DNA from 4 places in the Rhizobium sp. YJ-22 genome. Region 4 is predicted to be linked to each of the others. Evidence: riboswitches for the same ligand, from Rfam matches in the RefSeq annotation. Region 4 holds a riboswitch; each other region holds the start of a gene.
What was found. Region 4 has a riboswitch for cobalamin ahead of P7F60_RS15575 (hypothetical protein). Riboswitches for the same ligand answer to the same signal wherever they lie in the genome.
Positions count from the first base shown of each region.

Region 1: it holds a riboswitch for cobalamin, as region 4 does, so the genes downstream of both, nrdH (glutaredoxin-like protein NrdH) here and P7F60_RS15575 (hypothetical protein) in region 4, are expected to answer to the same signal.
Region 2: it holds a riboswitch for cobalamin, as region 4 does, so the genes downstream of both, metE (5-methyltetrahydropteroyltriglutamate--homocysteine S-methyltransferase) here and P7F60_RS15575 (hypothetical protein) in region 4, are expected to answer to the same signal.
Region 3: it holds a riboswitch for cobalamin, as region 4 does, so the genes downstream of both, P7F60_RS23880 (hypothetical protein) here and P7F60_RS15575 (hypothetical protein) in region 4, are expected to answer to the same signal.

Region 1 is NZ_JARRIR010000012.1:70,392-74,875, reverse strand. It holds gene metE (5-methyltetrahydropteroyltriglutamate--homocysteine S-methyltransferase) at 1-1,075, shown strand, start outside; cobalamin riboswitch at 1,262-1,467, shown strand; gene nrdH (glutaredoxin-like protein NrdH) at 1,696-1,917, shown strand; gene nrdI (class Ib ribonucleoside-diphosphate reductase assembly flavoprotein NrdI) at 1,928-2,320, shown strand; gene nrdE (class 1b ribonucleoside-diphosphate reductase subunit alpha) at 2,308-4,484, shown strand, end outside.
Region 2 is NZ_JARRIR010000012.1:74,920-83,805, forward strand. It holds gene metE (5-methyltetrahydropteroyltriglutamate--homocysteine S-methyltransferase) at 1-1,215, opposite strand, end outside; cobalamin riboswitch at 1,314-1,526, opposite strand; gene P7F60_RS23915 (short-chain fatty acyl-CoA regulator family protein) at 1,590-3,011, opposite strand; gene P7F60_RS23920 (MmgE/PrpD family protein) at 3,174-4,688, shown strand; gene prpC (2-methylcitrate synthase) at 4,706-5,872, shown strand; gene prpB (methylisocitrate lyase) at 5,883-6,800, shown strand; gene P7F60_RS23935 (lipopolysaccharide biosynthesis protein) at 7,114-8,475, shown strand; gene P7F60_RS23940 (alpha/beta fold hydrolase) at 8,472-8,886, shown strand, end outside.
Region 3 is NZ_JARRIR010000012.1:59,499-68,384, forward strand. It holds gene P7F60_RS23845 (iron chelate uptake ABC transporter family permease subunit) at 1-168, opposite strand, end outside; gene P7F60_RS23850 (siderophore ABC transporter substrate-binding protein) at 165-1,067, opposite strand; gene P7F60_RS23855 (DUF2218 domain-containing protein) at 1,080-1,385, opposite strand; gene P7F60_RS23860 (alpha/beta hydrolase-fold protein) at 1,424-3,025, opposite strand; gene P7F60_RS23865 (TonB-dependent siderophore receptor) at 3,019-5,223, opposite strand; gene P7F60_RS23870 (AraC family transcriptional regulator) at 5,411-6,277, shown strand; gene P7F60_RS23875 (hypothetical protein) at 6,339-7,373, opposite strand; gene P7F60_RS23880 (hypothetical protein) at 7,370-7,765, opposite strand; cobalamin riboswitch at 7,923-8,126, opposite strand; gene fdhA (formaldehyde dehydrogenase, glutathione-independent) at 8,227-8,886, opposite strand, start outside.
Region 4 is NZ_JARRIR010000006.1:127,216-136,101, reverse strand. It holds gene P7F60_RS15585 (PAS domain S-box protein) at 1-3,248, shown strand, start outside; gene metH (methionine synthase) at 3,385-7,158, shown strand; cobalamin riboswitch at 7,221-7,431, shown strand; gene P7F60_RS15575 (hypothetical protein) at 7,558-7,812, shown strand; gene P7F60_RS15570 (hybrid-cluster NAD(P)-dependent oxidoreductase) at 7,871-8,886, opposite strand, start outside.

The DNA of each region.
Region 1 (4,484 bases), on a different contig from region 4:
CATCGATGCCGGCATGCGCGAGCGCGCCAGCGCCTTCGAGCATCGCCGAAAGGTGCAGGCCGAAGCGAACCGCCTGCCGCTGTTCCCGACGACGACCATCGGCTCCTTCCCGCAGACCAGCGAGGTGCGCAAGGCGCGCGCGGCGCATGCCAGGGGCGCGATGAGCTACATGGACTACGAGGCATTCCTGCGGGCGGAAACCGAAACGGCCGTGCGCTGGCAAGAGGAAATCGGCCTCGACGTGCTGGTGCATGGCGAGTTCGAGCGCAACGACATGGTGCAGTACTTCGGCGAGCAGCTTTCCGGCTTCGCCTTCACCCGGCATGCCTGGGTACAGAGCTACGGCTCGCGCTATGTCCGCCCGCCGATCATCTTCGGCGACGTCTCTCGTCCCAATCCGATGACGGTGCGCTGGTGGGAGTATGCGCAATCGCTGACCGACAAGCCGATGAAGGGCATGCTGACCGGGCCGGTCACCATCCTCAACTGGTCGTTCGTGCGCGACGATATCGCGCGCAGCGAGACGTGCCGGCAGATCGCGCTCGCCATCCGCGACGAGGTCGTCGATCTTGAAAAGGCCGGCGCCCGCATGATCCAGATCGACGAGGCGGCGTTGCGCGAAGGCTTGCCGCTGCGTCACAGGGATTGGCAGCATTATCTTGACTGGGCGGTTGAATGCTTCCGCCTGTGCTCCAGCGGCATCGCCGACCGCACGCAGATTCACACCCACATGTGCTATTCGGAGTTCAACGACATCATCGCAGCGATTGCGGCCATGGATGCCGACGTCATCTCCATCGAGACCTCGCGCTCGAAGATGGAGCTGCTCGACGCCTTCCGCACTTACGCCTATCCGAACGAGATCGGCCCCGGTGTCTACGACATCCATTCGCCGCGCGTGCCGGAGATCGCGGAAATGACCGATCTCCTGTCGCTGGCACGACAGCGGCTGCAGGACCGGCAGATCTGGATCAACCCGGATTGCGGCCTCAAGACCCGCAAATGGGAAGAGGTCCGGCCGGCGCTGGTCAACATGGTCGCCGCTGCCCGGGAACTACGCAACGCCGCCCGGTAACGCTGCAAGACGTGAACGATGCGGCCCGGGTGAAAATCCGGGCCGCATCTTTTTGTGCGCATCGCGCAGCGGTGTATCTGTGCATAACCCGCTCCGACTGGCGCCGCTATCCACAGTTTTCATGCTTTCCGCCTCTTTCTTTTTGCAGGGAACACGCCACCCATTGACGGAACTTTAAGATCGCCTACTATATCTAGTGTTCAAGGTTCCTTCGATTCGAGAGGATCGAAGGCTAAGACGGGAATCCGGTCGGGCTTTGCCCAAGCCGGAGCTGCCCCCGCAACTGTGAGCGGAGAGCGTTCGTTCCTTCATGCCACTGGGCTTGCCCGGGAAGGCGGAGCGAGGGCTTCGACCCGCAAGCCAGGAGACCTGCCTTGGATGTTGATATCCACCGGCGGGGTGCCCGGCAGGAATGCGTTCCGTCGCGGCATGATGCCGCCGGCGCCTTCCCCGACAGCCCTGTCATGCGCAGCTTCGGGGTGAAGTCCATGTCGAATTTTCCGTTTTCGCGCCTCTAGCGCTTTCGACGCCGTTTCGGCGTGACCGTCCCATCTCTGCTTTTTTCCCGGCCGTCCCGCGGCGGCCGAATGATCCTTCACGTCCATTCACGAGGAAAATCCATGTCCATCACCGTCTACTCCAAGCCGGCCTGCGTCCAATGCACCGCCACCACCCGCGCCCTCGATCGCCAGGGCCTCGACTACACGGTCGTCGACGTCTCCGAAGATGCGGATGCCTTCGCGCTGGTGCAGGGGCTCGGTTATCGCCAGGTTCCGGTGGTCATCGCCGGCGAGCGCCATTGGGCGGGCTATCGCCCCGACATGATCGGCGGCCTCGCCTGAGACGCAAGCGATGGGCGACCTCGTCTATTTCTCCAGCCGGTCGGAAAACACCCATCGCTTCGTGGAAAAGCTCGGGCTGGCGGCGGCCCGTATTCCGCTGCGTGACGAGACGCTGAGGGCCAAGGCGCCCTTCGTGCTCGTCGTGCCGACCTATGGCGGCGAGGGCGGCAAAGGCGCCGTTCCCAAACAGGTGATCCGCTTCCTCAACGATGCGGAAAACCGCGGCAACCTTCGCGGCGTGATCGCCGCGGGCAACAGCAATTTCGGCGCGACCTTCGGGCGCGCCGGCGACGTCATCTCCGCCAAATGCGGCGTGCCCTATCTCTATCGCTTCGAGCTTCTGGGCACTGCGGAAGATGTCGCCAACGTCATCAACGGATTGGAACGGTTTTGGACACGATGACCTCTTCGGTGGCGCGGGATGCGGGTGAAAAGCCGCTCCACGCTTTTCCCCATGCCGCGGGCGACAAGCCGGCAAAGGCCCCGGAAATCACGGCGCTGGACTATCACGCGCTGAACGCCATGCTGAACCTCTATGACGAGCAGGGGCGGATCCAGCTCGACAAGGACCGGATGGCGGCCAAGCAGTATTTCCTCCAGCACGTCAACCAGAACACCGTTTTTTTCCATAACCTGCGGGAAAAGCTCGATTATCTGGTGACCGAGGGCTATTACGAACAGGAAGTGCTCGACCAGTATTCCTTCAATTTCGTGCGCGACCTCTTCGACCGCGCCTATGAGCGGAAATTCCGTTTCCCCACCTTCCTCGGCGCCTTTAAATATTACACCTCCTACACGCTGAAGACCTTCGACGGGCAGCGCTATCTGGAGCGGTACGAGGACCGGGTGTGCATGGTGGCGCTGACGCTGGCGCGCGGGCAGGAGGCGCTGGCCTGCGATCTCGTCGACGAGATGCTGTCCGGTCGCTTCCAGCCGGCCACCCCCACCTTCCTCAATGCCGGCAAGAAGCAGCGGGGCGAACTGGTTTCCTGCTTCCTGCTGCGCGTCGAGGACAATATGGAAAGCATCGGCCGCTCGATCAATTCGGCGCTGCAGCTTTCCAAGCGCGGTGGAGGCGTGGCGCTGTCGTTGACCAATCTGCGCGAGATGGGCGCGCCGATCAAACAGATCGAAAACCAGTCCTCCGGCGTCATTCCGGTGATGAAGCTCTTGGAGGATAGCTTCTCCTATGCCAACCAGCTCGGGGCGCGCCAGGGCGCGGGCGCGGTCTATCTGCATGCCCATCACCCGGACATCATGCGTTTCCTCGACACCAAGCGCGAGAATGCGGATGAAAAGATCCGCATCAAGACGCTGTCGCTCGGCGTCGTCATCCCTGACATCACTTTCGAACTGGCGAAGAACAACGAGGACATGTACCTGTTCTCGCCGCATGACGTCGAGCGCGTCTACGGCGTGCCCTTCACCGAGATCTCGGTGACCGAGAAATACCGCGAGATGGTCGAGGATGCCCGTATCCGCAAGAAGAAGATCAAGGCGCGCGATTTCTTCCAGATCATCGCCGAGATCCAGTTCGAGAGCGGCTATCCCTACATCATGTTCGAGGACACGGTGAACCGGGCAAACCCGGTCGCCGGTCGCATCACCATGAGCAATCTCTGCTCGGAGATCCTGCAGGTCAGCGAAGCCAGCGCCTTCAACGACGATCTCTCCTATGCGAAGATGGGCAAGGACATCTCCTGCAATCTCGGCTCGCTGAACATCGCCGCCGCCATGGACTCCGCCGATTTCGGCCGCACCATCGAGACCGCCATCCGGGCGCTGACCGCCGTTTCCGAAATGAGCCATATTTCCTCGGTGCCTTCGGTGGAGAAGGGCAATGACGACAGCCACGCCATCGGCCTCGGCCAGATGAACCTGCACGGCTATCTCGCCCGCGAACGCATCTTCTACGGCTCCGACGAAGGCATCGATTTCACCAATATCTATTTCTACACCGTCACCTATCACGCCATCCGTGCCTCCAACCGTCTCGCGGTCGAGAAGGGCGTGAGCTTCAAGGGTTTCGAGAATTCGAAATACGCCTCCGGCGATTATTTCGACAAATATGTGCAGGCCGAATGGCAACCGGCGACGGAGAAGGTGAAAGGCCTGTTCGAAAGGGCCGGCATCCACATCCCGACGCAGGAGGACTGGCTTGAGTTGAAGCGGGCGGTGATGCAAGGCGGGCTTTACAATCAGAACCTGCAGGCCGTGCCGCCGACCGGCTCGATCTCCTACATCAACCATTCGACCTCCTCGATCCACCCGATCGTTTCGAAGATCGAGATTCGCAAGGAAGGCAAGATCGGACGCGTCTATTATCCCGCCGCCTATCTCACCAACGACAATCTGGACTATTATCAGGACGCTTATGAGATCGGCCCGGAAAAGATCATCGACACCTATGCGGCGGCGACGCAGCATGTCGATCAGGGCCTGTCGCTGACGCTGTTCTTTCGCGACACGGCGACGACGCGTGACATCAACCGGGCGCAGATCTACGCCTGGAAGAAGGGCATCAAGACCATCTATTACATCCGCCTGCGCCAGATGGCGCTGTCCGG
Region 2 (8,886 bases), on a different contig from region 4:
GGCGGCGCGGGCGGCGAGTGCCTTCGTGGACGCCGTCAGCGCTTCCAGCACGACGCTCTTGCCCTGCGCCAGGCCACGACCGAGGATCGAAAGCTCATCAAGCTTCTGCGTGGCGAAGGCCAGCCATGTCGCGAGATCGGCATCCAGCGCCGTCTCGAGCTCCAGGTCGATCGGCACATGCAGCAGCGAGCAGGAGGCGGCGATTTCGACGCGGTCGAGGCCGCGCGCCGATACGACGGGCTCCACCCGTTCGATGATGCCGGCAAGCCCCGCCCGCCAGATGTTGCGCCCGTCGATGACGCCGAGCGACAGCACCTGATCCGGGCGCGTCGCCTGAAGCACCGCCTCGATCTGCTGCGGCGCGCGGACGAGATCGACATGCAGGCCGGCGACCGGCAACGCCGCCATGGCGGCGAGATTGTCGTCGAGCGCGCCGAAGTAGGTGGTCAGCATCAGCTTCAGCTTCGGCGCGGCTGCGGCCAGCGCCTCATAGGCCAGCGTAAAGGCATGGCGTTCGCCCTCGGTCAGGTCGAGGACGAGAACGGGCTCGTCGACCTGAACCCAGTCGGCGCCGGCTTCGCTCAACCGGCGCAGCAGTTCCGCATAGACCGGCAGCAGTTTCGGCAGCAGGTCGAGCGGCTTGAAGGTCGAGGGCCGCGCCTTGGCGAGCTTGAGGAAGGTGACCGGGCCGAGGATGACCGGGCGGGTGTGGATGCCGAGCGCCTTCGCCTCCAGGAAATGCTCCACCGGCTTTAGCGCGGTGAGCGCGAATTCCTGGTCCTCGGCGATTTCCGGCACCATGTAGTGGTAGTTCGTATCGAACCACTTGGTCATTTCCAGCGCCGGAACGCCATGGCCGTGATGGGCATGGCCGCAATCGGCATGACCCTCGCCCTGGCTGCCGCGCGCCATGGCGAAATAGGTCGACAGCGGCACCGCACCGCCGCTCCAGCCATAGGCGGGCGGAATGGCCCCGACCATCACGGCGGTATCCAGCACATGGTCGTAGAAGGAAAAATCATTGGAAGGGATGCGGCTGATCCCCCTGTCGCGCTGCAGCGCCCAGTGTTCGGCGCGCAGCCTTGCGGCGGTTTCGAGAAGGTCGCTTTCGGCAATCTTGCCGGACCAGTAGCCTTCGAGCGCGAATTTCAGCTCGCGATGGCGACCGATGCGCGGAAAGCCGAGGCTGGCGACGGTGAGAGTCTGGTTGGTCATGGTCATACCCCATTGGTTCTGGGGGCATGGGTAAAGCGGACGCATGCAGGCGCTGCCGTTGCCGGCAGCGGGCAAGCAACCACCGGGACACCCCGCCCGTGGACGTTATTCGTCGTGGCAGGTCTCCTGGCTTGCGGGTCGTCGCCGCTGTCCGTCTTCCCGAGGCTTTCGCCTCAGTGACATCGTGGACAGCGGCTCGCCGCTTACAGTTGCGGGGGCAGCTCCGGGATTGCCATGGGCGCACCGGATTCCCTCTTAGCCCCGGGGGCGCAGGTCGACTGCTCCGGGGAACCATGACAGGGGCATATCCTCCGAAATCCCGGGGGATGTCAATAGACATAAAGAAATCTTTATATGTTTATTAGATTCGTTCGTCACGAGGCCGAATAGGGCGCGAAACTCGCCACCCGCTCGTCGACCACCAGCCGCCGGGCAAGCGCGGGAAAGGCGCGCTGCGAGCAATCGGCGCGTTCGCAGAGCTTGCAGCCCACGCCGATCGGCGTGCGCGCACCCGGATCGCCAAGCGCCAACCCCTTGGAATAGACCAGCCGCCCGGCATTCTCCAGGTCGCAGCCGAGCCCGATCGAGTAGGCCTTCGCCGGCGCGCCGAAACCGCCGCCGCGATGCGACACGGTGCGTGCGATCCACAGATAGGCGCGCCCGTCCGGCATTTCGGCAAGCTGCGTGCAGATGCGCCCGGGCGTGGCGAAGGCCTCATAGACGTTCCACAGCGGACAGGTGCCGCCGACCCGGGAAAAGTGAAAGTTCGTCGCCGACTGGCGCTTGGAAATATTGCCGGCGCGATCGACGCGCACGAAGAAGAACGGCACGCCGCGCGCCTGCGGCCGCTGCAGCGTGCTCAGGCGATGGCAGACCGTCTCGTAGCCGACATTGAATTTCTGCTCCAGCAGGTCGATATCGTAGCGCAGGGCCTCGGCCGCCTGCAGGAAGGCCCCGTAGGGCATGATCAGCGCGCCGGCGAAATAATTGGCAAGCCCGATGCGCGCCAGGGCCCGCGTCTCGCCATTGCCGAACTGGCCCGGCCCCGCCAGCCGGTCCAGCAGGCCTTCCTGCTCCAGGAAACAGAGCTGGGTCGCGAGTTGGAAGGCGCGCTGGCCCTCGCTCAACCGCGACGACAGGCTGAGCGTCTTGGTGGCCGGATCGAAGCGGCGTTGCGCCGCCGCCCCCGGCTGGTCGCGGCCGATTTCGACGGCGACCCCGTGCTTCTGCCGCAACCGGTTTTCGAGTGGGGCGTCGAATCGGCCGAGCGGCATGTTGAGATCGCCGGCCAGCCGTTCGGCAATCTCGTCCAGTTCGGGGATATGGTTGGCGCGGGCCGAAAAATAATCGCGCACTTCCTCGTAGGGCATCGTCGGCAGGCCTGCTGCCGGTGGCTTGCGGTCGTCGCCAAGCACCGTCGACAGCGCCTCCACCTGCTCGACCGCCCGGCTCCCTTGCCGGTGCAGGGCGTGGACGGCACGGGCGACCGCCGGCATGTTCGCGGCGATCTCACGCATCTCCGCCAGGCTGACCGCTTCTCCGCCATGCAGGCTCGCGAAGGCCTCGCGCAGCCCGCCGACCAGCCGCGCCTCGTCCTCGTCGGAGAAAAGCTGCACGTCGACGCCGAAGGCGGCGTTGAGCCGCAGCAGGATCGGCACGGTGATCGGCCGCTGGTTGTTTTCGATCTGGTTGAGATAGCTCAGCGAAATGCCGAGGCTGTCGGCCAGCCCCTGCTGCGTCAGCCGCCGCTCCTCGCGCAGGCGCTTCAGCCGCACTCCCACAAACGCTTTCTTCACCGGACATCCCTTCTTCGCAACCTTTGCAATTCTGCGGAAACGACTTCGCAAATATCTGCATTTTCAGTCATTTGCGCCGAATTCAGGATGTAGATATTGCGAATAAATACCGGCTTGGCAAGCGCCGCGCCTTCAGACGACAACACTCCGGGAGACGCATTCGTGAAATCGCATACCGTCCGCACCCACAAGTCCGCCGAACATCTCGCCCGTGAAGACCAGCTTGCCTGGAAGATCGCCGCTGTCGCCGCCGACGATGTCGCCATCGAGGACGAGGTCGTCCAGATGATCGGCAACCGCATCATCGACAATGCCGCGGTCGCCGCCGCCTCGCTCGCCCGGCGGCCGGTCGCCAGTGCCCGGGCGCAGGCGCTCGCCCATCCCTATGCGCCGGGCGCCACCGTCTTCGGCCTGCCCGGCACCCGCCGCGTCTCGCCGGAATGGGCCGCCTGGGCGAATGGCGTCGCCGTGCGCGAACTCGATTTCCACGACACCTTTCTCGCTGCCGATTACTCCCATCCCGGCGACAATATCCCCGCCATCCTCGCCGTCGCCCAGCATTGCGGCCTGACCGGCAAGGCGCTGGCGCGCGGCCTCGCCGCCGGCTATGAAATCCAGGTGAACCTCGTAAAGGGCATCTGCCTGCATGAGCACAAGATCGACCATATCGCCCATCTCGGCCCTTCAGCCGCCGCCGGCATCGGCGCGGCGCTGAACCTGCCGGTCGAAACGATCTATCAGGCGGTGCAGCAGGCGCTGCATGTGACGACCACCACCCGCCAGTCGCGCAAGGGCGAGATTTCGAGCTGGAAGGCCTATGCCCCGGCTTTCGCCGGCAAGATGGCGGTCGAGGCCGTCGACCGGGTGCTGCGCGGCGAAGGCGCCCCTTCGCCCGCCTGGGAGGGCGAAGACGGTTTCATCGCCTGGCTGCTCGGCGGCCCCAAGGCCGAATACAGCGTGCCCCTGCCGCAACCCGGCGAGGCCAAGCGCGCCATCCTCGACACCTACACCAAGGAACATTCCGCCGAATACCAGAGCCAGGCGCTGATCGATCTCGCCCGCCGCATGGGGCCGAAGATCGGCGATCTCTCGCAGGTGGCAAGCATCGTCATCCACACCAGCCACCACACCCATTATGTGATCGGCACCGGCGCCAACGACCCGCAGAAGATGGACCCGCAGGCAAGCCGCGAAACCCTCGACCATTCGATCATGTATATCTTCGCCGTGGCGCTCGAAGACGGCGGCTGGCATCACGAGCACTCCTATGCGCCTGAACGGGCGAGCCGGCCGGAAACGATCGCGCTCTGGCACAAGGTCTCGACGGTGGAAGATCCCGTTTGGACGCGGCGCTACCACAGCCACAATCCCGCGGAAAAGGCTTTTGGCGGCCGCGTCGTCGTCACGCTTGCCGACGGCAGGGTGATCGAGGACGAGCTGGCGATCGCCGACGCCCATCCGCTCGGCGCCCGCCCGTTCCGGCGCGCCGACTACATCCATAAATTCCGCACGCTGGCCGACGGCGTCGTCGCGCCGGCCGAGCAGGATCGCTTCATCGCCGCCGTCGAAAGCTTCACGCTGCTGCCGGCCGGCGATCTCACGCGTCTGAATTTTGAGGTCGCACCCGAAACCCTCGGCCCCGCCGCCGCCAGGGGCATTTTCGACTGGACCGCTTGAAGCCGGAGGAGAAACCCATGACATTGCCCAAGCCGAAGAAATCCGTCGCCCTTTCCGGGGTCGTCGCCGGCAACACCGCACTGTGCTCGGTCGGCCGCACCGGCAACGACCTGCATTATCGCGGCTACGATATCCTCGATATCGCCGAGGCCTGCGAATTCGAGGAGATCGCCCATCTGCTTGTCCATGGCTGGTTGCCGACGGCGGTCGAGCTTGCCGCCTACAAGACGCGGCTGAAGGCGCTGCGCGGCCTGCCGGATGTCGTCCGGCGCACACTGGAACTGCTGCCGGCCGCAACCCATCCCATGGACGTCATGCGCTCAGGCGTCTCGGCGCTCGGATGCGTGCTGCCGGAAGCGGTCGATCACAACCATCCCGGCGCCCGCGATATCGCCGACCGACTGATGGCCTCCTTCGGCTCCATGCTGCTCTACTGGCATCACTTCGCCCAGAACGGCAGGCGGATCGACGTCGAGACCGACGACGAATCCATCGGCGGCCATTTCCTGCACATGCTGCACGGCGCGCCGCCGAAGCCGTCGCATGTGCGCGCCATGCACACCTCGCTGATCCTCTATGCCGAGCATGAATTCAACGCCTCGACCTTCACCGCCCGTTCGATCGCCGGCACCGGATCGGACCTCTATTCCGCCGTCGCCGGCGCGATCGGCGCACTGCGCGGTCCAAAGCACGGCGGCGCCAACGAGGTGGCCTTCGAGATCCAGAAGCGCTACGCCGATCCCCCCGAGGCGGAGGCGGATATCCGTCGCCGCATCGAGGCCAAGGAGGTGGTGATCGGCTTCGGCCATCCGGTCTATACCGTTGCCGATCCGCGCAACCAGGTGATCAAGCGGGTGGCGCGCGGCCTGTCGGTCGAGGCGGGCACGACGAAGATGTTCGACATCGCCGCCCGCATCGAGGCCACCATGGCCGAGACCAAGGCGATGTTTGCCAATCTCGACTGGTTCAGCGCCGTCTCCTATCATCTGATGGGCGTGCCGACGGCGATGTTCACCCCGCTCTTCGTCATCGCACGCACCTCCGGCTGGGCCGCGCATGTCATCGAGCAGCGGATGGACAACAAGATCATCCGCCCCTCCGCAAACTACACCGGACCGGAAAACCGCAGCTTCCTGCCGATCGACAGGCGCGGCGAGGCCGCCGCGCCCTCGAAAGCCGCCTGAGGATTGACCGATGCCCTATCTCGTTTCGCATGACCTGCCCGCCGAGCCGGCGGGCCTCCGCTTCCGCGCCCTGGTGGAAAGCGGCGGCATCCTGCAGCTTCCCGGCGCGCATAACGGCATGGCGGCGCTGCAGGCCAGGGCCGCCGGGTTCGCCGGCCTCTACCTCTCCGGCGCAGCGATGACCGCTTCCATGGGCATTCCCGATCTCGGCATCGTCACCGTTGACGAGGTCGCCTTCTTCATCCGTCAGATCGCCCGCGCGAGCGGCCTGCCGCTGCTGGTCGACGGCGATACCGGCTATGGCGAGGCGCTGAACGTCATGCACATGGTGCGGACCTTCGAGGATGCCGGCGCCGGCGCCGTCCATATCGAGGACCAGTTGCTGCCCAAGAAATGCGGCCATCTCAACGACAAGAAGCTCGCCGATGCCCATGACATGGCGGCCAAGGTCGCCGCCGCCGCCCGTGCGCGCCGCCACCTCTATCTCATCGCCCGCACCGATGCCGCCGCCAGCGAAGGCATTGACGGGGCGGTGGCGCGCGCGAAACTCTTCGTCGAGGCCGGCGCCGACGCCATCTTCCCCGAAGCGCTGGCCACCGCCGAGATGTTCCGCGAATTCGCCCGCCGCATGCCGGGCGTGCCGCTGCTCGCCAACATGACCGAATTCGGCCGCACGCCCTTCTTCACGGCCTCCGAATTCGAGACGATGGGCTATCGCATGGTCATCTGGCCGGTCTCTTCGCTGCGCGTCGCCAACAAGGCCCAGGAGAAGCTCTATGCCATCCTGAAACGCGACGGCTCGACCAGGGCCATGCTCGAGGAGATGCAGACCCGCGCCGAACTCTACGACACCATCGGCCTCGCCGCCTACGAAGCCCTGGACGCCTCGATCGTCAGCACCGTCCTGCCGGAGCCGGCCGCCTCATGAATGACGCCGCCGCGATCTCCGCCGCCTGCAGATAGACACAACTTTCACGAATACCGTTTCGGCGCGTTAACCTTCGCGCTAACATCCTGTACGTCGTTTACGCTTTACGGCGATGGATCTTCTATAGACCAAGGGCAGTCCGGCTTCCTGGCCCCCTATCGCATGATCCATGATGGAACAGGCGGGGCGCATGAATTCGCATCGTCATCGGTGCGGCGGATCGGTGTTGGGAGTATGATGATGCCATCGACGGGCTGGTTAGGGCGGCGGATGTCTGGCGTTGCGGAGAGGGCGTATGGCATGGGGGTGGCCCATGTCGGATGATATGGTCGCGCCGGCGGCCGGGCGGCCCTCGCTGTCGCAAAGGCTGCGCGATCTCCTGAAACAGCGGGATGTCTCGGGCATGGTGACGGCGGTCGTCATCAAGGTGATGGTGCTGACCCTGAATTTCACGCTGATCACGCTGGCCGCACGCGCGCTCGACCCCAGCGCCTTCGGCTATTATTCCATCCTCTTTTCCGCCGCCAGTCTGCTCTATATCGTTGCCGCCGTCGGCCAGGAGCCCTTCGTCCTGCGCATATGGAACGAGATGAAGGTGAACGCGGACGCCCCACGTCTCAAAGGCGCGTTGCTATTCACCTTCGTCGCCTCCGTTTGCGGCTCGCTGATCGCAACGGCGATCTTCTATCCCTGGGCGCTCACCTATGTCGGCCATGGCACGGCGCTGGCGACGCTTGCCTATCTCGTGATTTCGTCGCCGTTGCAGATCTGCATCCATCTGGTGCGCACCGAACGGGGCACCGTCTATGGCGATGGCCTGAGTTTCGCGATCGTCGGCCTCCCGCCCATCGTCTATCTCGGCATGTGCCTCGTCAACGGCACGCCAGCAGACATCGCCGATATTTTCACCGTGCTCGCCTGCGGCGCCTTCGTGGCGCTGCTGGCGCAGCTCGTCATGATCCGGCGCCACATCCTCGCGCTTTTTCCCGATTTCCGGACGGTGCGCGCCATCGTCGAGTTTCGCCAATGGCTTCCGCGCTCGGGCAAGCTCTGGATGACCGCTTCGCTCGAAGCGACCAACCAGTATATCGACGTGATCATCATCGGTTTCCTGATGGATCCGACGGTCGCGGGCGCCTATTTCGTCACCGTCCGCTTCGCCAACCTGTTTGCCGCAGCCGCCGACGCCGTCAACCTGTTCGCCACCCAGCACCTGCCCGCGCTCTACTACCGCGACGAGCGCGCGGCGCTCGCCAAGATGCTCGACAATCTCGCCTGGATCATGGCCTTCTTCACCGGCATGGGCCTTCTCGGCATCACCGCCGGCGGCTATCTGGCGCTATGGGTCATCAACGAGAACTACACCCAATATTACCCGCAATTGCTGATCCTGTGCCTGGGAACGGCAGCCGCCGGGACGACGCGGGCATCGACGCTGGCGCTGATGCTGTCAGGTCATGAAGGCCGCTATCTGCTGATCACCGCCATGGGCGTGTTGCTGCGCTGCCTCGCTTTGTTCGCTCTCGTCCCGCATTTCGGGATTACCGGGGCGGTCATCGCCAGCACCCTCATCTATGCCATCCAGGCCGTTGCCTTCCGTCGGGCCGACAAGGCGCTGACAGGCCTGGACGCCTCGATGTTCCGGTTGCTGCGCAAGCGGCCGGTGCCCGAATGAAAACGACCGGAAAAGCCGTCATCCTTCAATCCCCCGGCCTGCCGCAAGAGTCCGTGACCGCCATGACACGCCCGATTTCCGATCTCGAAAAAACCCAGCCATACCGCAAGGGCGAGCCCGGCGCGGTGGCGACTCCCGTGACCTTCTCGGACACGATTGGCCTTTTCACGCCCGCGCAACCGGGCCGGCAGGCCGGCGTCGCGGTGCTGCTGGCGAGCCCCTGGGGCTATGAGGACATGTGTACGCGCAAATTCTGGCGCGTCCTTGCCGAATCCCTTTCCGATGCCGGCATCGCCAGCCTGCGCTTCGATTATCCGGGCACGGGCGATGCCCTGGAATTCCGCGACCCGGATGCGGGTCTTTCCGCCTGGCGCGCGACGCTGCTTGCGGCCGCCGAGACCCTGCGCGGCC
Region 3 (8,886 bases), on a different contig from region 4:
CGGCAGACGGCTGACGACGAGAAGCTGCAGCGCCTGCGGATCGCTCAGCAGCCGTCCCGGCGGCAGCGGGCTGACGCCGACGAACAGGCTGAGCCCACCCAAGGCGGCAAGCCCGAGCGTCGCCACCACCCCACGGCGCGACGGAAAAATGGAAAATGCCGATGTCATTGCGTGGCGGCAAAACCCTTGGTGATCGTCGCCAGCACGCGCTCGACGGCTTGCACGCCGCCGGCGGCAATGTAGAAATCGGCGGGCGGCAGATAGATCACCTGCGCCTTTTTCCAGGCGGTGGTCTCGGCGACGAGTTCGTTGTCGAGCGTCACCTTCGCGCCCTGCTCGCTGCTGCCGACGGCGGCGGCGCGATCGAGCACCAGCAGCCAATCGGGATTGGCGTCACGGATGAATTCGAAGGAGACGGCTTCGCCATGGGTCGCGGCATCGATGGTCGGGACGGCAGGCGGCAGGCCGAGCACGCTGTGCAGCCAACCGAAGCGGGAGCCGGGACCGTAGGTCGAGACCTTCGGGCCGTTGGTCATGACGATCAAGCCCTTGCCCTTGCCGTTAATCGCCGCTTTGGCCGCCTGCACCGCCACATCCAGCCCGGCAATGGCGGTATCGGCTTCGGCCTGTTTGCCGAACAGGGCGCCGTAGGCGGCAAGCCGCGCCCGGGCCTGGCCGATCAGATCATTGCCGTCGATGGTCATGTCGATGGTTGGCGCGACCTTGGCGGTCATCTCCGCCCGGCCAGCCGAGCGGCTGCCAACGATCACCAGATCCGGCGCCAGCGCGCTCAGCGCCTCCAGATCCGGCTCGAACAACGTGCCGACCGACACGGCATCGCGTTTCACCGCTTCCAGTTCGGGGACATAAAGCTTGTCGGGAATGCCGGCGGGGTGGATGCCGAGCCGTTCGAGCGTATCGAGAGCGGCGATATCGTAGACGGCAATCCGCCGCGGTGTTGCCGCGATCTCGACCGGGCCGCGCGCCGTGGCGATCTCCACGGCAAAGGCGGAGAACGCGACAAAGGCGACGGCGACAAGGGCGGCGAAGGCATTGAGATATTTCATCGGGTCATCCGTTCACGCTGGGGCGGCCTGATCGGCGCCATGCCATTGCAGGGCCTGCTGCGGCTCGCGGAAGGCAAAACGCATCAGGTGCGATTCGATCACCTCCTGCGTCCGCCTGAGCTCATCCGCGCCAGCGGCCTCCGCGACCATGCGCAATCCGCTCTCATCGGCATCGAGGATGCCGGTGCCGAACGGGAAGCGACAGACGCCATGGCCTTCCGAATGGAAGACTTCGATCTTGTGGGCGAAATGCTTGCAGAGCTGCGCCAGGTATTTAGGGCCGTTCACGGTTTCCAGATATGCGCTTGCCTGATGCATGGCCTGCTCCTTAAAAAATATAACTCATTTACTCATATTTATCGCTGCGGGAAGAGCGCGGTCAACCCGTCACTGATCGCGCCCTGCCAGACGAGGTAGTCATGCCCGCCGGCATAATCGCGGTAGATGACCGGCACGCCCCGCGCCTGCAGCACGTCGCGCAGATGCCGGCTGGTATCGAGAATGCCGGCCGTGCCGCCCGAGCCGGTCTCGAAAATCCCGGCCGAGAGGAAGAAGCGCAAGGGCGGCGCGGGCGCGGCTGCGACCAGCCCGGCCACATATTCCTTGCGATCGTCAGGCGTTCCCGATGGGCTCCACCAGAAGGAGCCGGACATCGACAGCACCGCGCCGAATGTTTCGGGATGGCGCAGCGCGACCGTCGCCGCCGCCAGCCCGCCATAGCTGGAGCCGGCCAGCACCGTGCGCTCCGCCGAAGGCCTTATGCCGGTTTCGGCGAGAACGCGCGGATAAAGCTCGCCCGCCATGAAATCGGCGAAATCGGCATTGCCAGGCAGTTCCCGCGCGCGCGCGGCGCGATCCGGATTGGCAACGAACACCGCCACCACGGGCGGCACCGCGCCCCTGGCGATCATGGTGTCGAGAATGCGCGGCAACGGCACTTTTTCGAGATATTGATCGGCATCGAACATGAACAGCAGCACGATATCCTTGTGCGCCGGATCGAAGCCGGGCGGGCGATAGATGGTGATGTCGCGGCTGTTGCCGAGGATGCGGCTTGCCATTTCGATATGGGAAAGCGTGCCTTGCGGAGCGCCGCTCGCGGCCACGAAGGGCTGCGGCGGTGCGCCGGGCAATTCCAGCACCGAATCCTGATTGTAGTCATCCATGGCTTCGGCCGGCCAGCGATGCGGGTTGAGCGGATCGGCCCTGGCCGTCGAGAGGATCGCGACGCGGCGCTCGCGGGCGCTGCCGGGCAGGTCCGGCACATCGAAGGCGAGCTGGTAGGACAGGCGTGTGCCGGCCGGAACCGCAAAGCTGCGGAACCAGATGTCCGAGCCATCGAGCCGCTGCAATTCCTCGTGATCGCCGCTCGGCGCGCCGAACAGGCGGATGTTGCGCTGCGCGCCCCGGCCAAGAAAGGTGACGATAACCGTGCCGTCCGGCCCGTCCTCGACCAGCGGTGTGCCGCGCTCCTCGATGCGTTTCCAGAAAGCGTCGGTCGTCTCGCCCCTGGCAAGCGAAGCGGCCATGCGGGCGATTTCCGGGCTGAGATAGGCGGGCGGCGGCGCCTGCTGCTCGGCGACGGTGATGCGGCGATCGATCAGCAGCCGATAGAGTCCCGCCGCCTGGCCGGCCGTCACCGCCAGCCGCTCCCCGGCGCTGCCGGCGACGAACTGGAATTCGGCAACGCCCGTCGCATCTTCCGCAAGGCGGCGAACGTGCCGCCCCTCGCCGTCGACCAGATCGAGATCGAAGCGGCCTTCGCCGACATTGATCCGCCCTTTGATGTAGTCGCCCGGCATCGCCTGCGGATCGAACAGCCGGCGCGCCTCGGCGCGGCCGGCAATCTCCTGTCCGGGGACCAGCGGCGACGGCGCTTCGGCGCGCACGGCGCCCGCCATCGCCAGCATCATGATCGCGGTCGCGATACCGGTTCGGCCCAATGCCGTCCTCACCATGTCTTCTTCAGGGTCGCGACGACGCTGCGGCCTTCGCCGTAGAAGCACGCATAGGCATTGGCGCAGGAGGCGACATAGCGCTCGTCGCCGATATTCTTGACGTTGACCTGCAGTGAAAGCCCCTTCCAGTCCGGCTGCTTCGCGCCGAAATCATAGGAGACCATCGCATCGAACAACGTCACCGGATCGACCTTGAAGGTGTTGGTGTTGTTGCCCCAACTGCTGCCGAGATAGCGCAGGCCGCCGCCCAGCGTCAGGCCTTCCAGCGGGCCCTGATCGATGGCGTAGGTCAACCACAACGAGGCCTGATGCTGGGGAATGCGCGCCGGCATCTTGCCGACTTCGCCGCTGGTGACCGAGGATTCGATTTCGGAATCGATATAGCTGTAGGCCGAGATCAGCGACAGCGAATCGGTGATTTCCGCGCGTGCCGAGAGTTCCAGCCCGCGATTGTGGATCTTCCCGATCTGCGAATACTCCGTCCGGGCAAGCGTCGGGTTCCAGGCGCCCGCGACCACGTCGTTCTGCGTCAGGTCGTAGAAGGCGGCGGTCAGCAACATGCCCGAACCCTCGGGCGCATATTTGACGCCGACTTCGAACTGGCCTGCCGTCGTCGGCGAGAATGCATCCTGGCCGGCCGGCGGCATGTAGAGCGAGGGCTCGAAGGAGGTAGCATAGCTGACATAGGGGGCGATGCCGTTGTCGAAGGTGTAGAGCGCGCCGGCGCGCCAGGTGAAGGCGCCGTCCTTGTAGTTCTGGTCGTTGTTGCTGGCCAGCCGGTCGTCGATGTCGGTCTTGGCCCAGTCGTAGCGCAGGCCCGCCATCAGGTCGAGCTTGCCGAATTCCACCTGGTCCTGAAGATAGACGCCGGCCTGCCGGGCGGTCAGTTCCTGCAGGTCGGAGGTCGCCAGAACCAGCGAATCGTAGTCGAAGCCGCCATAGCTCGGCGCGGCGATGCTGAGGCTCGGCACCTTGGCGCGGCCCCATTCGTAGTCGCGCGTGCGATACTGGTAATCGACACCGCCGAGAAGGGTATGCTCGGCCGCGCCGGTCGAGAACTTGCCTTCGAGCTGGTTGTCGATAGTGAACTGGTTCCAGGCATCCGTGCCGCCGCTTGCCGAACGGCTGATCAGCGTGTTGGCCCCAGAGGCCGGGTCGGCGCCGGCGCTGCCATAGACCAGCGTGTGATGCAGCCAGTCGACATGGTGGTAACGGGCATTCTGGCGGAACGTCAGGCTGTCGTTGAATTCATGCTTGAATTCATAACCGATCCAAGCCTGCTTGCGTTGCGAGCGCTCGTAATCTGGATCGGACACGAAGAAGTCGCGCGGCACATAACCGAAGCCGGGGATCGGATCGACCGTTCCGGCCGCATCGAGAAAGTTGCGATAACCGGCATGCGGCTCGTTCTGATAGCCACCGAGCACCGTCAGCGAAGTGCCCTCATCCGGCGACCAGGCAATCGACGGGGCGATGGCGAAGGATTGCTGCCTGGCGAAATCCTCCTGAAGATCGCGGCGCGACCCGGTGATCGCGACGCGGTAACCGACGGTGTCGTTGACGCGGTCGCTGATGTCGAAGCCGGCCGAGACGGAGCGGTCGCTGCCGACCGACAGCTCCGCCTCGCGCAGCGGCGCATCGGTCGGCCGCTTGCTGACCATGTTGACGATACCGCCGGGATTGGCCTGTCCGTAGAGCACCGAAGCCGGCCCCGACAGCAGTTCGACGCGCTCCAGCAGATAGGGATCGATCTTCGCATAGGAGAGATCGCCGCCGAGGAAGAGGCCGTCGAGATATTTCGGCACGTAATAGAAACCGCGCACGAACAGCTCGTCGCGCAGGTTGGATGTGCCGCGATATTCGGTGAAGACGCCCGGCGTGTAGCGCAGCGCCTCGGCGACCGATTGCGCGTGCTGGTCCTTGATCTGCTGCCTGGAGACCACCGATACGCTTTGCGGCGTGCGCGCCACCGGCGTATCGGTTTTCGTGCCGGCCATGCTTTGTCTGGCGACATAACCGTCGACCGGGCCGTTGCCTTTCTCGGTGCCGCCGTTCTTGACGACGATGGCCTCCAGTTCGGTGCCGTCGCCAGCCCCGTTGCGCTGCTGCGCCTCCGCCGCATTCAGCGCGACAAGGCTCGCCGCCGCCAGCAATACGATACGGCACCGTCCGATCGACGGCGAAAAGATGCCCCACATTTTCCAACCCACATGCCAGAAAGGCCGGCATAAGCGCCGGCAATTAAAACTTGATTGACGCGATCAACTATATGATTAGCCTGTCCGGGCTGTCGACGGGAAAGACTTTCGCGTAAACGGCAAAAAACTACGCGCAGGCATCGCCGGCTTCCGTCGGGCGAGGCCCAGGGAGCGAACCTTGAACGTGATGACGAAACCGGAAATTCCCCAGCACCTGTTCGTCGGCGCCATGGAAGGCCCGCCGACCTGCACGCCCGACGAGGATCTCTATGACGTCTGGCCGAAATGCATCGTCATGGTGCTGTTGCAGGGCCAGCAGCATTTCATCATGGACGACGTGCACTTCCGCATCGATGCCGGCGATGCCGAGACTGCGGAACCGATCGTCTTCATGCTCAACATCGCGCGCGGCTGCAAGCTGCGCTTCGTCAACGAAAGCCAGACGCCGCTGCGCAAGGTGATGATCTCGGCGCCCCTGCCCTGGATCGAGCGGCTCATCCATTCGCAGCCGACCAGCATGCCGAAACTGCGCGCCTTCTTCTGCGCGCATCTCGCCGAATTCCGCTTCTGGCCGAGCCGGCATCTCATCCAGATCGCCGAGCAGATCCTCAACCCGCCGACCTCGATGGCCGGGGAACTCCTGACCCTGCACCGCAATTCCCTTGCCTTCGACATTCTCTGCCAGGCCTGCTCGGCGCTCGTCGGCTCGGAACAGGAAACCGCCCATCACCCGAGCGCGCTCAGCCGCCGCCAGAGCGAGAAGGTGCGCGACTATATCCTCGCCCATGTCTGCGAGGAACTGACGCTCGACCGCATCGCCGAGGCCGTCGGCATCGGCACCTCCTCGATCCAGCGCCATTTCAAGGAAAGCTTCGGCATCCCCATCTCCGATTTCATCCGCCGCGAACGACTGGAAACCGCCCGCGCCGCACTTGAGCGCGATGGCATTCCTATCGCCCAGGCGGCCTACCTCGCCGGCTACCGCAATCCCTCGAGCTTCACCACCGCTTTCAAGAAGGCCTATGGCGTCACTCCCAAGCACCGCCGGGCGTGAGGTCGGTCAGGCGGGACCGTTCGACGGACCCTGAAGCGCAGGAGGCGAATTAGGACAGCAATCAATGACCGGGGTTGTCGTCCTCGGCGGCGGCGGTGTCGGACGCCCTGTCGAAGGCGTCGCGCCAACGGGCGACGAGGCCGGCATAGATGCGGCTGCCGAAGCGTTCGGCGAGGCGATGCTGCTGACGCAAGGTCAGGCGCAGGGTCGCGCGGGCGAAGCGGTCGGCGGGCAGGGCGAACCCGGCCGGATCGGCTTCGCTTGCCAGCGCCTCCAGCACCGCCCTGCGCAGCGCGGGCAGATCGGCGCGGGCATAGCGGTCGAACAGCGCCTGGAACCGGGCGTGGTCGTCGATGTCGAAGGCGGTATCGGCGCCCATGCCATCCATCACCGGATTGGCCGGATGCAGGTAGCCGAGCGGCAACAGGCCTTCCGGGATCGGTGTGTTGGCGGAATGGGTGCGGCCGGATTTCAACAGTTGCGGCAGCAGATGCGTATGCGGGCCGGGCGGGGAGACGCCGCCGGTGTCCGGTCCGCCGATCATCTGGAACACCTCGACGCGGCCGACCTGGGTCAGCGCGACCCGGTGCGGATGCGCCTTGAGGATGGCGCCGGCGGCGGAATTGGCCGGATCGAACAGGCTGCGGCCGAGATTGGCGCGCAGGATCGCGAGAAGGTCTTCATCCCGGGTGCGGATGCAGAAATCGCATTGCGGCAGGCCGAGGCCCATGTCGAAGAGGATGGCCTTGCGGTCAACGGCGCGGATGGCGTCGGCATCGGGGCCCAGTTCGGTCAGCACGCTGCGCGCCTCGCGCGCGGCATCCCTTTCCGGCAGGCAAAGCGCGATGGCGTGGCTCCAGCGATGCGGCTTCGGGCTGAGCGTCTCATAGGCCACCGGCACGATACGCTCGATCGCCGCCGCATGAAGACGGATGGCGCCGCGCGCGCTGGCGCGCTCGAACAGGCCGGGCGAATCGACCTCCAGCGCCTCGTTCCGGTCCTGATGGAACTCGGCGATTGCCCCGAACGAGCCGAGGCTCCAACTCGCCCTCTCGTCCGCGAGGTAATCCCTCAGGATTTCACGAAACTCGCTCATGGCTTCTTCTCCTTACGCTTCGCGCGCGCGCCCTGCCCGGCCGGCGGCACGATCATCCTGGCCTCGCCGATCAGGGAATGGGTATTGAAAGGTGCCTTGCGGCCCGAGCAAGACCTGGACACGCCGGATGCCGCCGGCCCGCCGCCAGCGCCAAAATCGAGTTTGCCGCGACGCCGTCGATCGCCGGCAGCACATGACTGCCTTCGGCGCAGCGCATCCGCAGTTGCTCCAGGCGCGCCGGCGCGCATGATCCGTTCCAAGGAGAGCCGCCAGTTGGCGGCGATGATGATGTCGGGCGTGGCCGGCTGGTCGGCCTCCGGCCGTTTCCGGGCGAAACCCGGCCGGCGCAATGCGATTGCAAGCGGGAAGGTTCCCGCCACGAGCGTCTTCATCTTTCCCTCACGGCAGGACGAATCCTGCACGGCTTCCCACCGCGGGCGCGTATCGGAAAACGGAAAGCGACGCTTCCCCCCGCCGTCACGCGACCCGGCAACATTTCGACAATGTCACCGCTACGGACGGCCGCGCCCGGACACACCCCGTATCCTGGCATGGGTGACCGGGACAGGCAGGTCTCCTGACTTCCGCGTTATCGCTCTCCCCGCCTTCCCGCGCCGGGCGCAGTGGCATCATGGGGCAAGCTCTGCGGTTACAGTTGCGGGGGCAGTCGCGGCATCGGTCCCTGCTGGAGAGACCTCACCGCATTCCCTTTTCATCCGTCATATCGACGGAACCTGTTCCGTATCTCAAGACTATTTGACAATCGGCGGTGAGGTCAAGCATGACGCACAACCTCCCGCCGCAATGTGCCGCCGGCCGCAAGCGTCTTGCGGCCGGCGCTTGCAAGACAGGATCAGGCGGCCTTCAGCAGGTCGCCATGCGGGTCGAGGACGAACTTGGTCGCAGCACCCTGGTCGAAGCTTTCATAACCCTGCGCCGCATCCTCCAGCGAAATGATCCTGGCATTGACGATGTCGGCGATCGGCAGGCGGTCATGGAGGATCGCCTGCATGAGCTGCCGGTTGTATTTCAGAACCGGCGTCTGGCCGGTATGGAAGGATTGCGCCTTCGCCCAGCCGAGACCGAAGCGCAGCGACAGGCTGCCATGCCTGGCCGCATCGTCGACGGCGCCCGGATCCTCGGTGACGTAGAGACCGGGGATGCCGATCGAGCCGGCGGCCCGGGTGATCTCCATCATCTGGTTGAGCACGATGGCCGGCTGCTCGCCGCCGGCATGGCCGCGCGCCTCGAAGCCGACCGCGTCGATGGCGCTGTCGACCTCGTTGGTGCCGACGACCTCGGCGATCATGTCGCCCAGCCGGTCGCTCTTCGACAGATCGATCGGCTCGAAGCCGACATTCGCGGCATGGGCGAGGCGATCCGTGTTGAAATCGCCGATCATCACCACGGCGGCGCCGAGGATGCGCGCGGAGGCGGCCGCCGCCAGACCGACCGGCCCGGCGCCGGCGACATAGACGGTCGAACCAACCCCGACTCCGGCCTTGACCGCGCC
Region 4 (8,886 bases):
CGACGGAAACCAAATTCGTCGATCTCGTCTACCAGCCGGTCACCGATCAGGACGGCGTGGTCATCGGCATCTTCGTGCAGGGCACCGACGTCACGGAGCGGGTCGCGGCCGAGGAGGCGTTGCGCGCCAGCGAGCAGCAGAGCCGCCAGATTCTCGATGGCGCCGTCGACTACGTCATTCTCGCGCTGTCGCTCGATGGCATCGTGCTGCGCTGGAACGAGGGTGCGCATCGCATCTTCGGCTGGGCCGAGGAGGATGTTCTCGGTCGCCACTGGGAAATGCTGTTCACGCCGGAGGATCGGTTGAGCGGCAAGCCCCAGGAGGCGATGGACGCCGCCATGCGGCTCGGCACCGCCCATCACGAACGCTGGCATCTGCGCAAGAACGGCGAAGCCTTCTGGGCGAGCGGCGAGATCAGCCCGATCCTGGACGGCGCCGGCAAGCCGATCGGTCTCGTGAAGGTGTTGCGCGATCATACCGCCGAACATCTCGCCGCCAGCGCCATGCGTGAGCTGGAGGCCCGGTTGCGGCGGGCGCAGGAGGCGGGCGGCGTCGGTCTGTTTTCGCTAAACCTCGAAACCAGCATCCTCGTTCCCACGCCGGAATTCTGCAAGATCTACGGTGTGCCCTATGCCGAAGCCCTGCCGATTTCGGTCATCGAGGAACTGGTTTTTCCCAGTGACCGCGACATTGCCTCCAACAGCGACAGCCGACGCGACGGCCACTCGCCACTCAACGTCGAATACCGCATCCGCCGCGCCGATAACGGCCAGAAGCGCGTCATCGCCCGCAAGGGCGAATTCGAACGGGACGAGCAGGGAAATCTGGTACGTTTCGTCGGCGTCGTGCAGGACGTCACCGAGCAGCGCCGCGCCCAGCAGGAGTTGCGCGAGAGCGAGGCGCGGTTTCGCGCCCTGACCCAGGCGATCCCCAACCATGTCTGGACCGCCCGGCCCGACGGCAAGGCCGATTGGTTCAACGAGCGTGTCTACAATTACACCGGCTGCAAGGCGGAAGAACTGATCGAGGATGGCTGGGCTCGCGTCATGCACCCCGACGATAGCGCGGCGGCGGAGGAGCGTTGGCAGGCCTGCCTGCGCTCCGGCGAGGTCTACCAGGCGGAATTTCGCCTGCGGGACCGCCATGGCGGCTATCGCTGGCATATCGCGCGCGCCGTGCCGATTCGTGCCGAGGAGGGCCGCATCGTCCGCTGGATCGGCACCAACACCGATATCGGCGAATTGCGCGCCACGCGCGAAAAGCTGGAGGCGCTGAACCGGACGCTGGAGCAGCGGGTGGCCGAACGCACGGCCGATCGCGACCGCATGTGGCGGCTCTCCACCGATATCATGCTGGTCGCCGCCTTCGATTCGCGCATCACCGCCATCAATCCGGCCTGGAAAGCCGTGCTCGGCTGGGAGGAGGGCGATCTTATCGGTCAGTCCTTCATGGACATGATTCATCCCGACGACTACCAGGCGACGTTGCACGAAGTTTCAAAGCTCGGCAGTGGCCTGACGACCTTTCTGTTCGAAAACCGTTATCGCTGCAAGGACGGCAGCTATCGGATGATTTCCTGGACAGCCGTGCCGGACGAAGGTTTCATTCACGCCGTCGGCCGCGATGTGACGGAGGAGCGGGCGGCGGCCGAAACCCTGCGCCGCACGGAAGCGGCGCTGCAGCAGGCGCAGAAGATGGAAGCCATCGGCAACCTGACCGGCGGTGTCGCCCATGATTTCAACAATTTGCTGCAGGTCATAGCCGGCAATCTGCAACTCCTGTCGAAGGACGTCTCCGGTAACGAGCGGGCGGCGCGGCGCATCACGAGCGCGCTGGAAGGCGTCAGTCGCGGTTCGAAACTGGCGGCGCAACTGCTGGCCTTCGGCCGGCGCCAGGCGCTCGATCCGCGCGTCGTCAGCATCGGCCGCCTCATCCGCGGCATGGACGAGATGCTGCGTCGGACCATCGGCGAAGGTGTCGAAATCGAAACCATCGTCTCCGGCGGCCTGTGGAACACGCTGATCGACCCGATGCAACTCGAAAACGCCCTGCTAAACTTGGCGATCAACGCCCGTGACGCCATGGACGGTTTCGGCAAGCTGACCATCGAGGCCGGCAATGCCTATCTCGACGACGCTTATGCGCGGTTGAACGACGATGTCCAACCCGGTCAGTATGTCGTGCTGTCGGTGACCGATACCGGCAGCGGCATGTCGGCCGATATTGTCGAAAAGGTGTTCGAGCCGTTCTTCTCCACCAAGCCGGAAGGCAAGGGCACCGGGCTCGGCCTGTCGATGGTCTATGGCTTCGTCAAGCAATCCGGCGGCCATGTCAAACTCTACAGCGAAGTTGGCCATGGGACGACCGTAAAGATCTACCTGCCGCGCTCGCTGCAGGTGGAGGACGTCGAAGTGCAGCGGCTGGATGCGCCGATCGAAGGCGGCGCCGAGATCATCCTGGTGGCGGAGGACGATGCCGGCGTGCGCGCCACCGTCGTCGAGATGCTGCAGGATCTGGGCTACCGGGTTTTGAAGGCATCGGATGCGGCCGCCGCGCTCAGCATCGTCGAGAGCGGCCTGACCATCGACCTGCTGTTCACCGACGTCGTCATGCCCGGCAGCCTGAAGAGCGCCGACCTTGCCCGCAAGGCGCGGGAGCGCCAGCCGCAGATGGCGGTGCTGTTCACCTCGGGCTATACGGAAAATTCCATCGTCCATGGCGGGCGGCTGGACCCGGATGTGCAGCTCCTCTCCAAGCCCTACACGCGTGAGGCCCTGGCGCGCAAGATCCGCCATGTGCTCGATGCCAACAAGCAGAGATTGGCCAAACCGAAGCCGCCAGCGCCTGAGCAGGCGGGGCCGCCGCCAGTCTCGGGCCTGCGGGTGCTGGTCGTCGAGGACGATGCGCTGATCCGCATGAACACCGCCGACATGCTGGCCGATCTCGGCCATGCCTGTCTTGAGGCCGCTTCGGGCGACGAGGCGCTGAAGCTTCTGGAAAGCAACAGCGTCGACGTGTTGCTGACCGATTTAGGCCTGCCCGGCATGGATGGCGAGACTTTGGCCCGGCAGGTGCGGCAGACATGGCCGGCAGTCGCCATCGTCTTCGCCACCGGCAGCGACGCCGCGCCGACCCTGCCCGGCCCGTCGCCAGCCACCTGGCTCGGAAAACCCTTCGGCGTTACCGAACTCGATGCCGCGCTGCGCCGCGTCGCAGACCGGCCGCGCAGCCCCGCCGACGTGAACTGACGATCCCGTCCCGCCGTTCGCAGACACACGGACCGTTCGAGCCGCAGGGCTCGAACGGTGTTGTTCCTCGCTTGCATTACGTTCTCAACCGCATTACAATATAAAGATATCTTTATGCGATTATGGAAGTAGTGCGATGAATGCTTTCGACCGGCTCTTCGGTGCCGTCCAGCCCGACCCTGCGTCGCCGCGCGCGGCGCTGATGGAGGCGGCGCGTCAGCGTATCCTCATCCTCGATGGGGCCATGGGCACGCAGATCCAGGGGCTCGGCTTCGGGGAGGATCATTTTCGCGGCGACCGTTTCGGCGGCTGCGCCTGCCACCAGCAGGGCAACAACGACCTGCTGACCCTGACCCAGCCGGCGGCGATCGAGGAAATCCATTTTCGCTATGCCATGGCCGGCGCCGATATCGTCGAGACGAATACCTTCTCCTCGACCTCCATCGCCCAGGCCGACTATGCCATGGAAGACATGGTCTATGAGCTGAACCGCGACGGCGCGCGCCTCGCCAAGCGGGCGCTGCGCCGTGCCGAGGCGATCGACGGCAAGCGCCGTTTCGTCGCCGGTGCGCTCGGGCCGACCAACCGCACCGCCTCGATTTCCCCCGATGTCAACAATCCCGGCTACCGCGCCGTCACCTTCGACGATCTGCGGATTGCCTATGCCGAGCAGGTGCGCGGCTTGATCGATGGCGGCTCCGACATCATCCTGATCGAAACCATCTTCGATACGCTCAACGCCAAGGCGGCGATCTTCGCCACCCGCGAGGTGTTCGAGGAAAAGGGCGTCGACCTGCCGATCATGATCTCGGGCACGATCACCGACCTTTCCGGCCGCACGCTCTCCGGCCAGACACCGGAGGCGTTCTGGAATTCGGTGCGCCACGCCGATCCCTTCTCCATCGGCCTCAATTGCGCGCTGGGCGCCAATGCCATGCGCGCGCATCTGGCGGAAATCTCCTCCGTCGCGCAGGCCTTCGTCTGCGCCTATCCCAATGCCGGCTTGCCGAACGCCTTCGGTCAGTATGACGAGACCCCGGAGGAGATGGCCGCGCAGATCGAGGGCTTCATGCGTGATGGCCTCGTCAACATCGTCGGCGGCTGCTGCGGCTCGACGCCGGAGCATATCCGCGCTATCGCCGATGCAGCCGCCCGCCATCGTCCACGGGAAATCCCGGATATCCCGCGTCACATGCGACTCTGCGGCCTCGAGCCCTTCACGCTGACCGAGACCATTCCCTTCGTCAACGTCGGCGAGCGCACCAACGTCACCGGCTCAGCGAAATTCCGCAAGCTGATCACCGCGGGCGATTATGCGGCCGCCCTCGACGTCGCCCGCGACCAGGTGGCGAACGGCGCGCAGGTCATCGATATCAACATGGACGAGGGCCTGATCGACTCGGCCAAGGCGATGGTGGAATACCTCAACCTCATCGCCGCCGAGCCGGATATCGCCCGCGTGCCCGTGATGATCGACAGCTCCAAATGGGAGGTGATCGAGGCGGGCCTGAAATGCGTGCAGGGCAAGCCGCTGGTCAATTCCATTTCGCTGAAGGAAGGCGAAGAGGCCTTCCTTCATCATGCGAAATTAGTGCGCGCCTATGGCGCGGCCGTCGTCGTCATGGCCTTTGACGAGACCGGCCAGGCCGATACCAGGGCGCGCAAGGTGGAAATCTGCACCCGCGCCTACAAGCTGCTGACCGAAGTCGCGGGCCTCGCGCCCGAGGATATCGTCTTCGATCCCAACATCTTCGCGGTCGCCACCGGTATCGAGGAGCATGACAATTACGGCGTCGATTTCATCGAGGCGACGCGCGAGATCACCGCGACGCTGCCGCACGTCCATATTTCCGGCGGCGTCTCCAACCTGTCCTTCTCCTTCCGCGGCAACGAGCCGGTGCGCGAGGCGATGCACGCCGTCTTCCTCTACCATGCCATCCAGGCGGGCATGGACATGGGCATCGTCAATGCCGGCCAGCTCGCCGTTTACGATACGATCGAGCCGGAGCTGCGCGAGGCCTGCGAGGACGTGGTGCTGAACCGTGCGCCGAAGGCCGGCGGCACTGCCACAGAGCGCATGCTGGAAATCGCCGAACGCTTCAAGGGCGCCGGCGCCAAGGAGGCCAGGGAGCGCGATCTCGCCTGGCGCGACTGGCCGGTGGAAAAGCGCCTCGAACACGCCCTCGTCAACGGCATCACCGAATTCGTCGAGGCCGACACGGAGGAGGCGCGCCAGAGCGCCGAACGGCCGCTGCATGTCATCGAAGGGCCGCTGATGGCCGGCATGAACGTGGTCGGCGACCTCTTTGGCGCCGGCAAGATGTTCCTGCCGCAAGTTGTGAAGTCCGCCCGCGTGATGAAGCAGGCGGTCGCCGTGCTGCTGCCCCACATGGAGGCTGAAAAGCGCGCCAATGGCGAGGCCGGCACGCGGCAGGCGGCCGGCAAGATCCTGATGGCGACGGTCAAGGGCGATGTCCACGACATCGGCAAGAACATCGTCGGCGTGGTGCTCGCCTGCAACAATTACGAGATCATCGATCTCGGCGTCATGGTGCCGGCGACGAAGATCCTCGAAACCGCGCGCGCCGAAAATGTCGATATCATCGGCCTCTCCGGCCTGATCACCCCGTCGTTGGACGAGATGGTGCATGTGGCCTCCGAGATGGAGCGTCAGGGTTTCGATATCCCGTTGCTGATCGGCGGCGCCACCACCTCGCGCGTCCACACGGCGGTGAAAATTCATCCGCGCTACGAGGCGGGACAGGCGATCTACGTGACCGATGCCAGCCGCGCCGTCGGTGTCGTTTCCAGCCTGCTGAGCCCGGAGATGAAGCCCGGTTATATCGAGACGGTGAGGGCGGAATACCGCAAGGTCGCCGACGCCCATGCCCGCAGCGAGGCCGAAAAGCAGCGTCTGCCGATCGGCAAGGCGCGCGAAAACGCCTACAAGGCCGACTGGTCCGCCTATCGGCCGAAGAAGCCATCCTTCCTCGGCACCCGCGTCTGGCAGGATTGGGATCTGGCCGAACTCGCCCGCTACATCGACTGGACTCCTTTCTTCCAGACTTGGGAGTTGAAGGGCGTCTATCCGAAAATCCTCGAGGACGAGAAGCAGGGCGAGGCCGCCCGCCAGCTCTTTGCCGATGCGCAGGCGATGCTGGAAAAAATCATCGCCGAGAAATGGTTCATGCCGAAGGCGGTTGTCGGTTTCTGGCCGGCGAGCGCGGTGGGGGATGACATCCGCCTGTTCACCGACGAGGCGCGCGATGGCGAACTCGCGACGTTCTTCACGTTGCGCCAGCAGCTTTCCAAGCGCGACGGCCGGCCCAATGTGGCGCTCTCGGATTTCGTCGCGCCGCTGGAAAGCGGCAAGCGGGATTATCTCGGCGGCTTCGTGGTCACCGCCGGCATCGGTGAAATCGCCATTGCCGAGCGTTTCGAGCGGGCAAACGACGATTATTCCTCAATCCTCGTCAAGGCGCTGGCCGATCGTTTCGCCGAAGCATTCGCCGAGCGCATGCATGAATATGTGCGCCGCGAACTCTGGGGGTACGCGCCCGACGAGACCTTCGGCCCGACCGACCTGATCGGCGAGCCCTATGCCGGCATCCGCCCCGCGCCCGGTTACCCGGCCCAGCCGGATCATACCGAAAAGACGACGCTGTTTCGCCTGCTCGACGCGGAAAAGGAAATCGGCGTGACCTTGACCGAGAGCTATGCCATGTGGCCCGGCTCTTCCGTCTCTGGCCTCTATATCGCCTCGCCCGAAAGCTATTATTTCGGCGTCGCCAAGGTGGAGCGCGATCAGGTCGAGGATTATGCCCGGCGCAAGGACATGGCGGTTTCCGAGGTCGAGCGCTGGCTCGGCCCGGTGCTCAACTACGTGCCGCGATCGGAAGCGGCCGCCTGAAAAAGCGGTGATTTCCCTCAGGCGCCGCCACGAATCGGGTTGTGCGGGGCGGCGGGCTGTGGTCATATCTGCCTGTCCGAGGTGCCGGCCGTTTCGAAAGAATCGGTCGGAGAATTGGGAAGCCGGTTTGAAGCCGGCGCTGCCCCCGCAACGGTAGCAGAGCGAAACGGGTGACGAGAACCACTGGGCCGGACGGCCTGGGAAGGTGTCGCCCGATCCGGAAAACCGGATGGCTCTGGAGCCCGGAAACCAGCCACGGATCGATGAACTCGACTGATCGCGGTGGGCGATCAAGAGGCGTTCCGGGCTGGCCGCGGCGGCGTCATGACGCTTGCGGCACCATCTCCGGCGTTTCCCTCGATCCACCATGCCCAGTCCTTGCAGCCACGAGGACCGACCATGGAATTCTACCTTTCTGCCGCTGCCGCCGATATGGCCGGGCGTCTGCCGTCCCCCGAGGACGTGTTTTTCGCCTGGATGCTGAACCTGCCCGCCGGCGCAGACCTGCCGCGGGCGGCGCGCGCCGAGATCGCCCGCATCGACGGCGCCGGCCGCGATTGCTCCAGGCTTCTGCATCTGCGCCGCCTGTTCCAGCAGGTCACCGCCGGCTCGCTGCAACCGGCCATGCGCCGCCAGCGCCGTATCCGCCACTGAAACGCGAAAGGGCTCCCGGCTTGGCGGCCGGAAGCCCTTGTTTCGAGAGGACGTGGTTTCAGGCCTCGATCTCGATTTCGCCCTTAGGGCGGGAGCAGCAGGCGAGGATATAGCCCTCGTCGATTTCCTCGTCGAGGATGCCGCCATTGTGTTCCATCTCGACGTCGCCAGCGAGTTTCATCACCTTGCATGTGCCGCACAGCCCGGATTCGCAGGCCGCGCCGATGCGCACGCCGCTGGCGCGCGCCGCCTGCAGCACGGTGTGGCCGGGCTCGCACAGGCCGGTCTTGCCGGACATCGTAAAGATGACCTTGGTTGCTTTCGCGCCGTCGGAGTGATCGGCGACCACCACCGGCAGTTCCGGCGCACGCGGCTGGAAGGCCTCTTCATGATAATTCGCCATGTCGAAACCGGCACCCGACAGGGTGTCGCGCACCGTCGCCATAAACGGCTCCGGCCCGCAGCAGAACACGGTGCGCTCCAGGAAATCATGGGCGAGCAGGGCGATCTTGGCCTTGTCGATGCGGCCGCGCAAACCGGCCCAGAGCTGGCCGCGGCCGATCTCCTCGATGATGAAGCCGAGCGTGAAATTCGCCATCTCGCGGGCGCGCGCCTCCAACTCCCAGCGGAAGATGATGTCGTCGGGCGAGCGGGCGCAATGGATGAAGGTGATGTCGCTATCCGGTGTGCGGTCGCTCATGTCACGCGTCATCGACATCATCGGGGTGATGCCGGAGCCGGCCGAGATGAACAGGTATTTCCGGCCGGGATGCCTGGCATAGGAAAAATCCCCGAGCGGACCGATCGCCTTGAGCCGCATGCCGGGGCGCAGGTTGTCGAACATCCAGCGCGTGCCGATCGAGCCCGCCTGCGCCTTGACGGTGACCGCCACCGTATAAGGCCGCGACGGGCTCGACGACAGTGTATAGGTGCGCATCACCGGCTCCGGGGTCGCGGGAATTTCCAGCGTCACGAACTGGCCGGGCAGATAGCGGAACCAGTGGCCGGGATTATCCGGCCGAAAGGTGAAGGTCATCACGTCGGGGGCTTCCGGCGTGACGGCGACGCATTCGA